DNA from 4 places in the Rhodococcus sp. NPDC003322 genome. Region 3 is predicted to be linked to each of the others. Evidence: riboswitches for the same ligand, from Rfam matches in the RefSeq annotation. Region 3 holds a riboswitch; each other region holds the start of a gene.
The links. A riboswitch is a leader RNA that binds a small molecule or an ion and turns the genes downstream of it on or off. The one in region 3 is predicted to bind cobalamin.
Positions count from the first base shown of each region.

Region 1: it holds a riboswitch for cobalamin, as region 3 does, so the genes downstream of both, ACWDUM_RS05800 (CbtB domain-containing protein) here and metE (5-methyltetrahydropteroyltriglutamate--homocysteine S-methyltransferase) in region 3, are expected to answer to the same signal.
Region 2: it holds a riboswitch for cobalamin, as region 3 does, so the genes downstream of both, cobN (cobaltochelatase subunit CobN) here and metE (5-methyltetrahydropteroyltriglutamate--homocysteine S-methyltransferase) in region 3, are expected to answer to the same signal.
Region 4: it holds a riboswitch for cobalamin, as region 3 does, so the genes downstream of both, ACWDUM_RS14320 (VWA domain-containing protein) here and metE (5-methyltetrahydropteroyltriglutamate--homocysteine S-methyltransferase) in region 3, are expected to answer to the same signal.

Region 1 covers NZ_JBSFSC010000001.1:1,226,426-1,229,296, forward strand. The annotation lists gene ACWDUM_RS05790 (helix-turn-helix domain-containing protein) at 1-514, opposite strand, end outside; gene ACWDUM_RS05795 (nuclear transport factor 2 family protein) at 647-1,009, shown strand; cobalamin riboswitch at 1,084-1,221, shown strand; gene ACWDUM_RS05800 (CbtB domain-containing protein) at 1,249-1,443, shown strand; gene ACWDUM_RS05805 (CbtA family protein) at 1,434-2,243, shown strand; gene ACWDUM_RS05810 (DsbA family oxidoreductase) at 2,329-2,871, opposite strand, start outside.
Region 2 covers NZ_JBSFSC010000005.1:291,513-294,383, reverse strand. The annotation lists gene cobN (cobaltochelatase subunit CobN) at 1-1,390, opposite strand, end outside; cobalamin riboswitch at 1,426-1,562, opposite strand; gene cobG (precorrin-3B synthase) at 1,572-2,729, shown strand; gene ACWDUM_RS20705 (precorrin-8X methylmutase) at 2,759-2,871, shown strand, end outside.
Region 3 covers NZ_JBSFSC010000001.1:765,387-768,257, reverse strand. The annotation lists gene ACWDUM_RS03535 (multicopper oxidase family protein) at 1-325, opposite strand, end outside; gene ACWDUM_RS03530 (TetR/AcrR family transcriptional regulator) at 472-1,071, shown strand; cobalamin riboswitch at 1,192-1,364, shown strand; gene metE (5-methyltetrahydropteroyltriglutamate--homocysteine S-methyltransferase) at 1,559-2,871, shown strand, end outside.
Region 4 covers NZ_JBSFSC010000003.1:447,482-450,352, reverse strand. The annotation lists gene ACWDUM_RS14320 (VWA domain-containing protein) at 1-1,002, opposite strand, end outside; adenosylcobalamin (AdoCbl) riboswitch at 1,011-1,172, opposite strand; gene mqo (malate dehydrogenase (quinone)) at 1,252-2,793, opposite strand.

The DNA.
Region 1 (2,871 bases), 460 kb from region 3:
GGCGCAGCACGTGGGCTCGCCACTGGCCGAGGTTCACGATCCTCGGGGCCATGCCCTCCGGGTGCAGACTCAGGCGCAGCACGTTCACCGGGGGCTCGAGCAGGTCCGCAGAGCAGCCGTCGACCAGCAGCGCGACCGCGTCGTTGCCGTCCACCAGGTGCCAGTGCCGATCCACGACCACCGCCGGGGAAGGCAGATGTGCGTGCAGGATCTGCCCGATCGCCCGCGCCACCGAGGCCATCGGGACGTCACCGAGTGCATGCTCCGGGTAGGCGGGCGCGAAGCCCGCCGCAAGGAAGAGCGAATTACGTTCCCGCAGTGGAATGTCCAGCTGTTCACTGAGCCTCAACAGCATCGCCCGGGTCGGGCGCGAACGCCCCGTCTCGAGGAAACTGACATGCCGGGCCGACACCTCCGCACGGCCGGCCAGTTCCAGCTGACTCATCCGTCGGTGTTCACGCCAGTGACGTAGCAGATCACCGACCGGCCGATCCCGTCCCACGAGTGTGGTCATCGCCCGAGCCTAGGTGCGACCGGGGAGGCGGATCCATTACCTCCCGGGTAATCGACGACCGGCCGCACCGGCCGCACAGTGGTCTCGTCAGTCGGCCACCCGGGCCGGCACAACCGATCGAAAGAGGCTCCCATGAGCGACTTCGACACCCTCGCCGCCAGGTACATCGCGGTCTGGAACGAAACCGACCCCGGCGCGCGCCGCACCTCGATCGAGGAACTGTGGGCGCCGGACGGTCGCTACGTCGACCCGACGGTCGCGGCGTGCGGTCACGCGGAGATCGACGCGACGATCGGCGCGGTCCAGGGGCGGTTCCCCGGGATGCGCTTCCGGCTCCGCGGCCCGGTGGACGGCCACCACGAGCAGGCCCGGTTCGGCTGGCAGCTCGGGCCCACCGGCGCCGAGGACCTGATCGAGGGCTTCGACGTCGTCGAGCACGACGAGGCGGGACGGCTCGTGCACGTGCTCGGATTCCTCGACAAGGTGCCCTCCTGAGCCTCCCCGACGGGCGGCCCGGACACCGTCCGGGCCACCGAGGGATCGGGCGGCGGCGCCGTGTCCCGATTGACACCGGAGGCAGGTCGGTGCGACAGTGCGCGAGTAATTGCGATGCCCGACGGGAATCCGGTACGAGTCCGGAGCGGTCGCGCCACTGTAATCGAGGGCTTCCTCGACAGCCAGACACCGTCGTCATCGCCTGTGCTTTGAGGGACGCGTAATCCCAAGGAGGAACGATGGCTGTTGTTCACACCCCCAGCAGGTCGACCGAGTCGGTCGGTGTTGCCCTGATCATCGCGGGCGTGGTCCTGCTCGCGATGCTGACCCTGTACCTGGTCGGTTTCGACCAGGGCGCGGTCTCGCGCACCGGCATGTACATGCACGAACTCATGCATGACGGTCGACACCTGCTGGGACTGCCGTGCCACTGACCGACACTTTCACGAAACTCCTCGTCCGCGGCCTGCTGGCCGGCCTCGTCGCAGGCCTGTTGGCCGGTGCCGTCGCGTTCGTGATCGGCGAACCGCACGTCGACGCGGCCATCGCGATCGAGGAAGCCGCCTCCGCCCCGGCCGAGGAGCACGCGCACGACACCACGGCGGCACACGACCACGGCGACGCCGAGGCCAGTGCAACGGCGGGCCATTCCCACGGCGACGACGCCCTGGTCAGCCGCGACGGCCAGCGGGCCGGGCTGTTCCTCGCGACCACGCTCGCCGGTCTGGCTCTGGGCGCGATATTCGCGGTCGTCGCCCACTACGCACGCCGAGTCACCACGCTGTCCGGCCCGGTGCTGGCATTGGCACTGGCCGGTGCGGGCTGGCTCGCGATCGAGGCGGTGCCGTTCTTCAAGTACCCGGCGAACCCGCCCGCGGTCGGCGACCCGGACACCATCAACCAGCGCACCTGGCTGTGGCTCGCGTCGGTCGTCCTGGGTCTGTTCGCGGTGGCCGTGGCCGTCTACGTCGCACGCCTGGTGGCGTCCACCGGCTACCTGTCCATCCAGGTCGCGGCCCCGGTGCTGGCATTCCTCGCGGTCGTCGCCGTCGGCTACGTCGTGATGCCCGGCATCAACGAGGTCGGCGAGGACTTCCCCGCGACACTCCTGTGGGAATTCCGCATCTCGTCGCTCGCCATCCAGGCGACGCTGTGGCTGGCCCTCGGACTCGGGTTCGCGTTCCTCACCGAGCGCGCGACCCGTATGCAGCCCGCGCTCGCCGGCACGCGCTGACCCGTCCCCACCTGCCTGAAGGGCACCTTCGTTCGCATTGTCCGAACGAAGGTGCCCTTCAGCCGTTGGTGGGGTCCGGCGCGCCTCAGACGGCGCAGGAGCCGTCGGTGCAGGCGCCGTCCGCGTCGGCGGCACCGGCGAGGGTGACGATCGGACTCGCGTCGGCGTAGGCCTTCTCCAGCAGCTGGGTGAAGACCTCGACGGGCTGGGCGCCGGAGACACCGATCGCCCGGTTGGCGACGAAGAACGGAACCCCGGAGACACCGAGCGCGCGGGCCTGCGCGAGATCCTCACGCACGCGGTCGACCTCGGCGTCGGAATCGAGGGCAGAGCGGACGGCGTCGGCGTCGAGCCCGGCCTCCGCGGCGATCGCGACCAGCTCGTCGCGGTCGTCGACGACTCGACCCTGTTCGAAGTGGGCGCGAAACAGCGCGGCCATCAGGTCCTCACCGCGGTCGCCTGCGAAGTGGACGAGCCGGTGCGCGTCGAAGGTGTTGGCCGCAATGACGGTCTCGAAGTCCATCGTCAGCCCGTCGGCGGCGGCGGTGCTCGCGACGTGCGCGAACATCTGCTTCACCTGGTCAGCGGGCATTCCCTTCATCTCGACGAGTGCGTCGATCTCGGGGCG
Region 2 (2,871 bases), on a different contig from region 3:
GGTCGACGTACAGTTCGCCGGGCGCCGCGCCCCAGTGCTCCTCGACGGCCTCGCGGAAGTCCGCGGGCAGAGTCGCGAACCAGTCGCGGTAACGGGCCGCGGAGATGCGAATCGGGTTGCCCTCCAACTGCTCCGCCGTCAGCCAGTCAGGGTCCTGTCCGCCGGCCGCGATCAGTGCGTGGATCAGCGCGTCACCGTCACCGGCCGCGAGGCCGGGCAGCGCGTCCTCCCCGTCCGCCGGGCCGAGGTCGTATCCGGCCTCGCGCATCGCGGCCAGCAGCGCGATCGCGCTGGCCGGGGTGTCCAATCCGACGGCGTTGCCGATCCGGGCGTGCTTGGTCGGGTACGCCGACAGCATCAGCGCGATCCGCTTGTCCCGGTTGGGAACGTGCCGCAGCCGCGCATGCCGGACGGCGATCCCGGCCACCCGGGCGGCACGCTCCGCGTCCGGTACGTAGGTGGTCAGTCCGTCCTCGTCGATCTCCTTGAACGAGAACGGGACCGTGATGATCCGGCCGTCGAACTCCGGCACCGCGACCTGCGTCGCGACATCCATCGGGGACAGGCCGTCGTCGTTCGACTCCCACGCCTCCCGGCTGCCGGTCAGGCACAGGCCCTGCAGGATAGGCACGTCCAGCGCGGCGAGCGCGCTGACGTCCCACGACTCGTCGTCCTCCCCCGCCGACGCGCCCGCAGGCCTGCTGCCGCCGGCCGCGAGCACCGTCACGACCATCGCGTCGACGGTGCCCAGGACGTCGAGCAGTTCCGGTTCCGCGGTGCGCAGCGAGGCACAGAAGATCGGCAGGGCCCGGGCGCCGCGGTCCTCGATCGCGCGGCAGAGCGCCTCGACGTAGGCGGTGTTCCCGGCGAGATGCTGCGCGCGGTAGTAGAGCACCGCCACGGTCGGGTTCCGTGATGTCACATTGGGGGTCGTCAGGTGACCCGATGTGACATCAGGGAACCCGGGACGGTCGAGGTGTCCCCATGTCGGGGTGTGCGCCGGGGCCTCGAACCCGACGCCGGTCAGCAGCACCGTGTCCGAGAGGAACCCGTGCAGGTGCGCCAGGTTCGCCGCGCCGCCCTCGGCGAGATAGGTGTGCGCCTGCGCCGCCACCCCGGCAGGCACCGTGGACAGTTCCATCAGTTCCGCGTCCGGTGCGAGTTCGCCGCCGAGCACGACGGTGGGCTTCCCGGCGGCGAGGACCGCGTCCAGGCCCTCCTCCCAGGCCCGGCGGCCGCCGAGGATGCGGACGATCACCAGGTCGACGCCGTCGATCAGCCCGGGCACGTCGTCGACGAGCAGCCGGGCGGGGTTCGCCCACCGGTAGTCGGCGCCACTGGCTCGCGCACTGAGCAGGTCGGTGTCGGACGTCGACAGCAACAGGATCACAGGGCTGGCCTCCTCGGGGTTTCGCGCCCCACTCGGTTCGGTGGGCAGCGTCGGAGGGTCTGACTCCCCGGGAACACCCGGGTCACAGTGGCGCGACCGCACCGGATTTGCACCGGTTTCCTCACGAGCTGCCGCAATCGCCGCTGATGCTACCGGCACGGCCCCCGTAGGCTGGTGGGTGATGTCCGATACCGAATCCGCACCTGCCCGGTCCCGTCCCGACGCCTGTCCGGGGGCCCTTCAGGTGCACGAGGCCGCCGACGGCGCCCTGTCCCGGGTGCGGCTGCCCGGCGGCGCGATCACCGCAGCTCAGTTGCAGGTCCTCGCGGACGCGTCCCGCGACCTCGGCAACGGGGAGCTCGAACTCACCTCCCGCGGCAACATCCAGCTCCGCGCGGTCGCCGACCCCGACGCGTTCGCCGGCCGGCTCCGTGAGTCGGGGTTGCTGCCGTCGCCTACCCACGAACGGGTGCGGAACATCCTCGCCACCCCGTTGTCCGGGCGGATCGGCGGACTCGTCGACGTCCGCGGCTGGGTGCGGGCGCTGGACGCCGGGCTGTGCGGGGACCCGCGCCTCGCGGACCTGCCGGGCCGGGTGCTCTTCACCCTCGACGACGGCCGCGGCGACGTCTCCGCGCTGAGCGCCGACCTCGGGCTCCATGCGGTTTCCCCGGACCAGGTGGCGCTGGTGCTCGCCGGCGCCGACCACGGGGTGCGGCTGCCCGCCGACGACGGGGTCGCGATGCTGCTGGACGCGGCGCGGGCGCTGCACGAGATCCGCGGCACGCGGTGGCGTCTGCACGAGATCGACGCCGGACCGCGGCGGCTGCTCGATCGGCTGGGCCTCGGGGCGACCGCCGAGCCGATCGCCTTGACCGGACCCGAGTCCGCGGGTCCGATCGGCTGGCTCGATCAGCCCGACGGCGGGGTCACCCTCGCCGCCGGTGTGCGGTTCGGGGTGCTGCCTGCGCGGCTGGCGGACTTCCTGGTCGCCGTGGAGGCACCGATCACGGTCACCTCGTGGCGGTCGATCCTGCTGCACGACCTCGACGAGGGCGTGGCCGAACAGGTCGTCCGCGTCCTCGCCCCGATGGGCCTGATCTTCGACGCGAACTCGCCGTGGCTGCAGGTCAGCGCCTGCACGGGCCTGCCCGGCTGCGCGAAGTCCCTCGCGGACGTGCGGGGCGATGCGACCGACGCCGTCCGGTCCGGTCGACTTCCCGCGGAGGGCCGCCAGCACTGGTCCGGGTGTGAGCGGCGGTGCGGCCGGCCGCGTGGCGAGGTGACCGACGTCGTCGCCACCGGCGACGGCTACCGGGTGGACCCACCCGCACGCTGAGCGTGGATCGCCCCATATCGTGGGGAGCCATGACCGACTACATCCGCGACGGAGCCGAGATCTACCGTCAGTCCTTTGCCACGATCCGGGCCGAGGCCGACCTCACCCGGTTCCCCGCGGACGTCTCACAGGCCGTCGTGCG
Region 3 (2,871 bases):
GGTAGGCGAGTGTCGAGGCCGGGCCGTGGTCGGGGTGGAACCGATGGGAGGCGTTGACCGCGGCGACTCGGAGCCTCGAACCGGACACCGTCGGCAATGGTTCGAGGCCGGCACGGAACGGTGTCGTCGGCGGTGAATGGAAAAGCAGGGGGCTCGTGAACCCGCCGGCCTGGGCGCTCCCCGTCGCGACCGGACGTGCCACGCCGAGCCCGAACGCGACCCCGCCGACTCCGAGTGCGCGCAACACACTTCGGCGTCCAATTGCCCGTCCCTGCACGGTGACACCCCTTGTCGAGACTCTCGGTTCCCTCGGACCGAGGACCATACCGCACTGTATGGTATGGACCGGGGTTTGTGTGGAGATTCGCCGCACACGTGCGCGGTGTGCCGGGATTGCCCACCGAACGGTTCGTGAACGGGCCGCGGGCGCCGTAGCTTGGAATGGCAGTGCGGCATTCGAAGAGAGGCGAGATGGTGGCGAAACAGGGCGTGGCGGGTGCGAAGAAGCCGGCCCGCGCCGCCGGTGGCAAGGCCAGGCTGTCCGTCGACGACTGGATCGAGGCAGCCCTCGACCTACTGGTCCGGGAAGGCGTCGCCGGGGTGAAGATCACCCGGCTGTGCGAGGAGCTCGGCGTCACCAAGGGCAGCTTCTACTGGCACTTCACCGACATCGACCACCTGATGAAGGCGGTGGCCGACCGGTGGTGCGAGATCCAGAACGAGACACTGCAGGCGCTCAAGGAGACGACGTCGATCCCCGGCGACCAACGACTCGAGGCGATGGCCGCGCAATTGACCTCGCAGCGCGGCTGGGCGGTCGAAGTCGCGGTCCGGGACTGGGCGCGCAGCGACGCACAGGTCGCCGATTCCGTTGCCCGACTGGACAACCAGGTGTTCGCCGTCGTCCAGAGCGCTCTCCTCGACCTGGGATTCGACGCGGAGGAGGCCCGGCTGCGCAGTGGGGTGCTGGTCTACGCGGGTGTCGGATTCCTGCACGCGCGCGACCACCTGCCCGAGCCGACGGTGGACGAGCTGCGGCGCATCTTCGCGCTCCTCACCGCCCGAGACTGACGACCTCGACCGGCTGAGGGGCCTGTCGCAACCCGATCGCGCCCGGCTATTGTCGTCGGTGCAGTCGGTTCGCCGCGTCCCGGTCATGAGGAGCCCCTAAGCACGGAGCGCGGCGTCGAATCCCGGTCGAGCACGCTCGGTCGGGGTGAGAGGGAACCCGGTGAGAATCCGGGACTGTCCCGCAGCGGTATGCAGGAACGACCGCCGTCATCAGCACTGGGCATCCCGCCCGGGAAGCGACGGCCAGTAGGTCGGGTCGAGTACGACCCGGTGCCCGCGAGTCCGAAGACCTGCCCTCTGCGCCGGGCACGCCGTGCCCGGCGGTTCGCCGCCTCGTGGATCGGGCGGGTGGGCCTGCATGCGGCACAGTGCCGTCCCCGTCGTGGGCGGTATCGGCTGCTGCCCGACCTCGGGCGGCAGGTGGGCTTCGTCAGGTGTACCCGTCTCTCGGCGGCGGCCACACCTACGCACGCCATGGAGCACTTTCGTGACCGCAACACCTGACGATCAGCCTCGTTTCACCGCGACGGTGCTGGGATCGCCGCGGATCGGGCCGCGCCGCGAACTCAAACGCGCAGTCGAGTCCTACTGGGCCGGACGAATCGACCGCGCCGCACTGGACGACGTGGCCCGGACGCTGCGCGCCCAGACGTGGGCGCAGCTGCAGGACGCCGGGTTGGACTCGGTTCCGGTGGGTACGTTCTCCTACTACGACCAGGTCCTGGACACCGCCGCGATGCTCGGTGCCCTGCCCGCTCGGGTACAGGGGATCTCGGACCCGCTCGACCGCTACTTCGCCGCGGCCCGCGGCACCGCGGACGTCGCGCCGCTCGAGATGACCAAGTGGTTCGACACCAACTACCACTATCTGGTCCCCGAAATCGGGCCCGGGACGACCTTCGCGCTGGACCCGGGCAAGGTGCTCGGCGAGCTGGAAGAGGCCCTGGCGCAGGGTGTCCCGGCGCGGCCCGTCGTCATCGGACCCGTCACCTTCCTGCTGCTGTCGAAGGGTGTCGACGGTGCCGACGAGCTGCTCGGCCGGATCGACGAGCTGGTTCCGCTGTACCAGGACCTGCTGGGGCAGCTGTCCCGGGCGGGCGCGACCTGGGTGCAGATCGACGAACCTGCCCTCGTCACCGACCGCACCGATGCCGAGATCGAGACGGCCCGCCGGGTCTACGAGCAGCTGTCCGCGTCCGCGGAGCGACCGGCGATCCTCGTCGCCTCCTACTTCGGGGACCTCGGTCCGGCGCTACCCGCGCTGGCGAGCACCGCCGTCGAGGCGATCGCCGTCGACCTCGTCGCGGGCAACCCCGACGCCGGCGCGTGGTCGGTGCCCGCGCTGGCGGACAAGCTGGTGGTCGCCGGCATCGTCGACGGGCGCAACGTCTGGCGCACCGACCTCGACCGCGCCCTGGCCTCCCTCGGTGCACTCCTCGGGTCGGCCGGCGCGCTTGCGGTGTCGACCTCGTGCTCGCTGCTGCACGTGCCATACGGACTCGACGCGGAATCGAACCTCGACGAGGCCCTGCGCTCGTGGCTGGCGTTCGGAACGGAGAAGATCTCGGAGGTCGCGACCCTCGCGACCTCCCTGGCCCAGGGCCGCGACGCGGTGGCCGCGGCGTTCGAGGCGTCCGAGGCCGCTGTCGCATCGCGGACGAGCGACCCGCGTCTGCGCAACGACGAGATCCGGCGCCGGCTCGACGAGATCGCCGGCGAGGCCGGTCGTGCATCTGCCCCTCAACGTCGGGAACTGCAGTCGCAGCGGCTGGGTCTGCCGCTGCTGCCGACCACCACGAT
Region 4 (2,871 bases), on a different contig from region 3:
GGGTTCGGGATCGGGCTGCTGCCGGGCCTGCTCGTCGGCGTCACGCATCGCATCGTCGAGCTGCTGTGGGTCCAGGCCCGGTTCGTCGAACGGGTCGCGGCGACGACGGTGCGGCAGCGTGAGTTCGGCGGCGACCCGCACATCCTGCTCGGCGACCTCGGTCGCGCCGCGCCAGGCGGCGTGCGCGGTGGCGGTGCGCGCCAGGACCAGGTCGGCGCGCATACCGTCCACGTCGAAGGACGCGCACAGGGCCGCGATGCGGCGCAGTTCGGTGTCGGGCAGTGCGACCTCGGCCAGCGCGCCGCGTGCGGCGGCGATCCGGCCGGCGGTGTCTGCGTCGGCGGCGGCGTACCGGGCGGCGAACCCGGCCGGGTCGGCCTCGAAGTCGAGTCGGCGACGGATCACCTGCATGCGGACGTCGACGTCGCGGGAGGCGGCGACGTCCACGGCCAGACCGAACCGGTCCAGCAGCTGCGGGCGCAGCTCCCCTTCCTCCGGGTTCATGGTGCCGACCAGCACGAACTTCGCCGGATGGGAGTGCGAGACGCCGTCGCGTTCGACATGGACACGGCCCATCGCGGCGGCGTCGAGCAGCACGTCGACGAGGTGGTCGTGGAGGAGGTTGACCTCGTCGACGTAGAGCACGCCGTCGTGCGCGGCGGCCAGCAACCCGGGCTGGAACGCCCGCTCGCCGTCGCGCAGCACCTTCTCCAGGTCGAGGGACCCGACGACGCGGTCCTCCGTCGCACCGACCGGAAGCTCCACCAGGCGGGCCGGGGTGCCGGAGGACGTCGGGGGCAGCAGTGCGGCGAGGGCGCGGACCACCGTGGACTTGGCGGTGCCCTTCTCGCCGCGGACCAGCACGCCACCGATGCCGGGATGCACCGCGCACAGGGTCAACGCCAGACGCAGCTGGTCCTGGCCGACGATCGCACTGAACGGGAAGCCCGGCTCGGCAGCCGAACCCTGTTGCGGCACGGCGGCCGAATCATGTTGCGCCACGGCGACACTCCCCTCACTCCCCGGTCTCCACGCCGGGGGTCGGACGAAAGGTTCCGCCGCCGCGGCGATCTGACTTCGGACGCGCTCATGGGCCTGCGTCCGTCACAGTGGCGGGACCGTGCCTGATTCACACAGGACTTCCCCGCGGCGGAGAACATCGATGTTCGGTGCCGACTCTATCCGGTGAGACGACACCGGCCGCCACCTGGCCCGGACGGGCAGGTGACGGCCGGTTGGGGATCCGACGGATCAGGCCGAGGCGGCTGCGGCGACCTCGGCGGACGCCTCCAGCTCGAGAGCCTTGTTGCTCCAGTCCCACACCTCGCGGAACAGGGACTCGTTGTCCGACAGCTTCAGGCCCAGTGACGGAACCATCTGCTTGAGCTGCGGCTCCCACGCTGTCCAGCGGTCACCGAAGCAGCGCTGCAGGACGTCGAGCATCGCGGGGACCGCGGTCGACGCACCGGGCGAGGCACCGAGCAGGCCCGCGATGGTGCCGTCGGCGGCGTTGATGACCGCGGTGCCGAACTCGAGCACGCCGCCGTTGCCCTTCTTGCGGATCACCTGCACGCGCTGGCCCGCGGTGATCAGTTCCCAGTCGCCGCCGGTCGCGCGCGGCACGAACTCGCGAAGGGTCTCGATGCGGTCGTCGGCCGACTGCAGCAGCTCACCGATGAGGTACTTGGTCAGGCCAAGCTCGGTGACGCCGACGCCGAGCATCGACATCAGGTTGTTCGGCTTGATCGAGCCGGGCAGGTCGGTGACCTTGCCGTTCTTGAGGAACTTCGGGGACCAGCCTGCGTACGGGCCGAACAGCAGGCCCTTCTTGCCACCGATGACACGGGTGTCGAGGTGCGGGACCGACATCGGCGGCGCACCGACGGCGGCCTTGCCGTAGACCTTGGCGTTGTGCTGGTCGATGAGCTCGGGGTTGGTGCAGCGCAGGAACTCGCCGGAGACCGGGAAGCCACCGAAGCCCTTGGCCTCGGCGATGCCGGACTTCTGCAGCAGGTGCAGCGCTCCGCCGCCGGCGCCGACGAACACGAACTTCGCGTTCACGGTCTTCTTGTCGCCGGTCCGCTGGTTGACCACCTTGAGCGTCCAGCTGCCGTCGGACTGCTTGGTGATGTTTCGCACGTCGTGACCGAAGTACACGCTGCCGCCGGTCGCGCCGATGTTGCCGAGGAGCTGCTTGGTGAGGGCGCCGAAGTCGACGTCGGTGCCACCCTCGGTCCAGTTCAGGGCAACGGGGTCGGAGAAGTCACGACCATTGGCCATCAGCGGCAGCCGCTTGGTGAACTCGTCCGGGCGCTCGGTGTACTCCATGCCCGCGAACAGCGGGTGGCCGGCGAGGGCGTCGTAGCGAGCCCGCAGGTACTTCACGTTCTCCGCCCCGTGCACGAAGCTCACGTGCGGGATCGGGTTGATGAACTCCTTGGGCTCGGTCAGGATGCCGGCCTCGATCGCGTACGACCAGAACTGGCGCGAGACCTGGAACTGCTCGTTGACGTTGACGGCCTTGGTGATGTCCACCGAGCCGTCCTTGTTCGCAGGCGTGTAGTTGAGCTCGCACAGCGCCGAGTGTCCGGTGCCGGCGTTGTTCCACGGGTCGCTGCTCTCGGCAGCGGCGGCGTCGAGTCGCTCGAACACGCTGATCGACCAGTCCGGCTGCAGCTGCCGTAGGAGCGCTCCGAGCGTGGCACTCATGATGCCCGCACCCACGAGAACTACATCGGTCTTGGTCTGTACCGCGGTGTTGTCTGACACTGGAGAATCGACTTCCTTGTCCATTGGCAGCGGCAGTCGCGCCGACTGCCCGCGCATAGGTTACCTGCGCGTATGAGCAGGGTTTACCTCGCCTCAATTGTG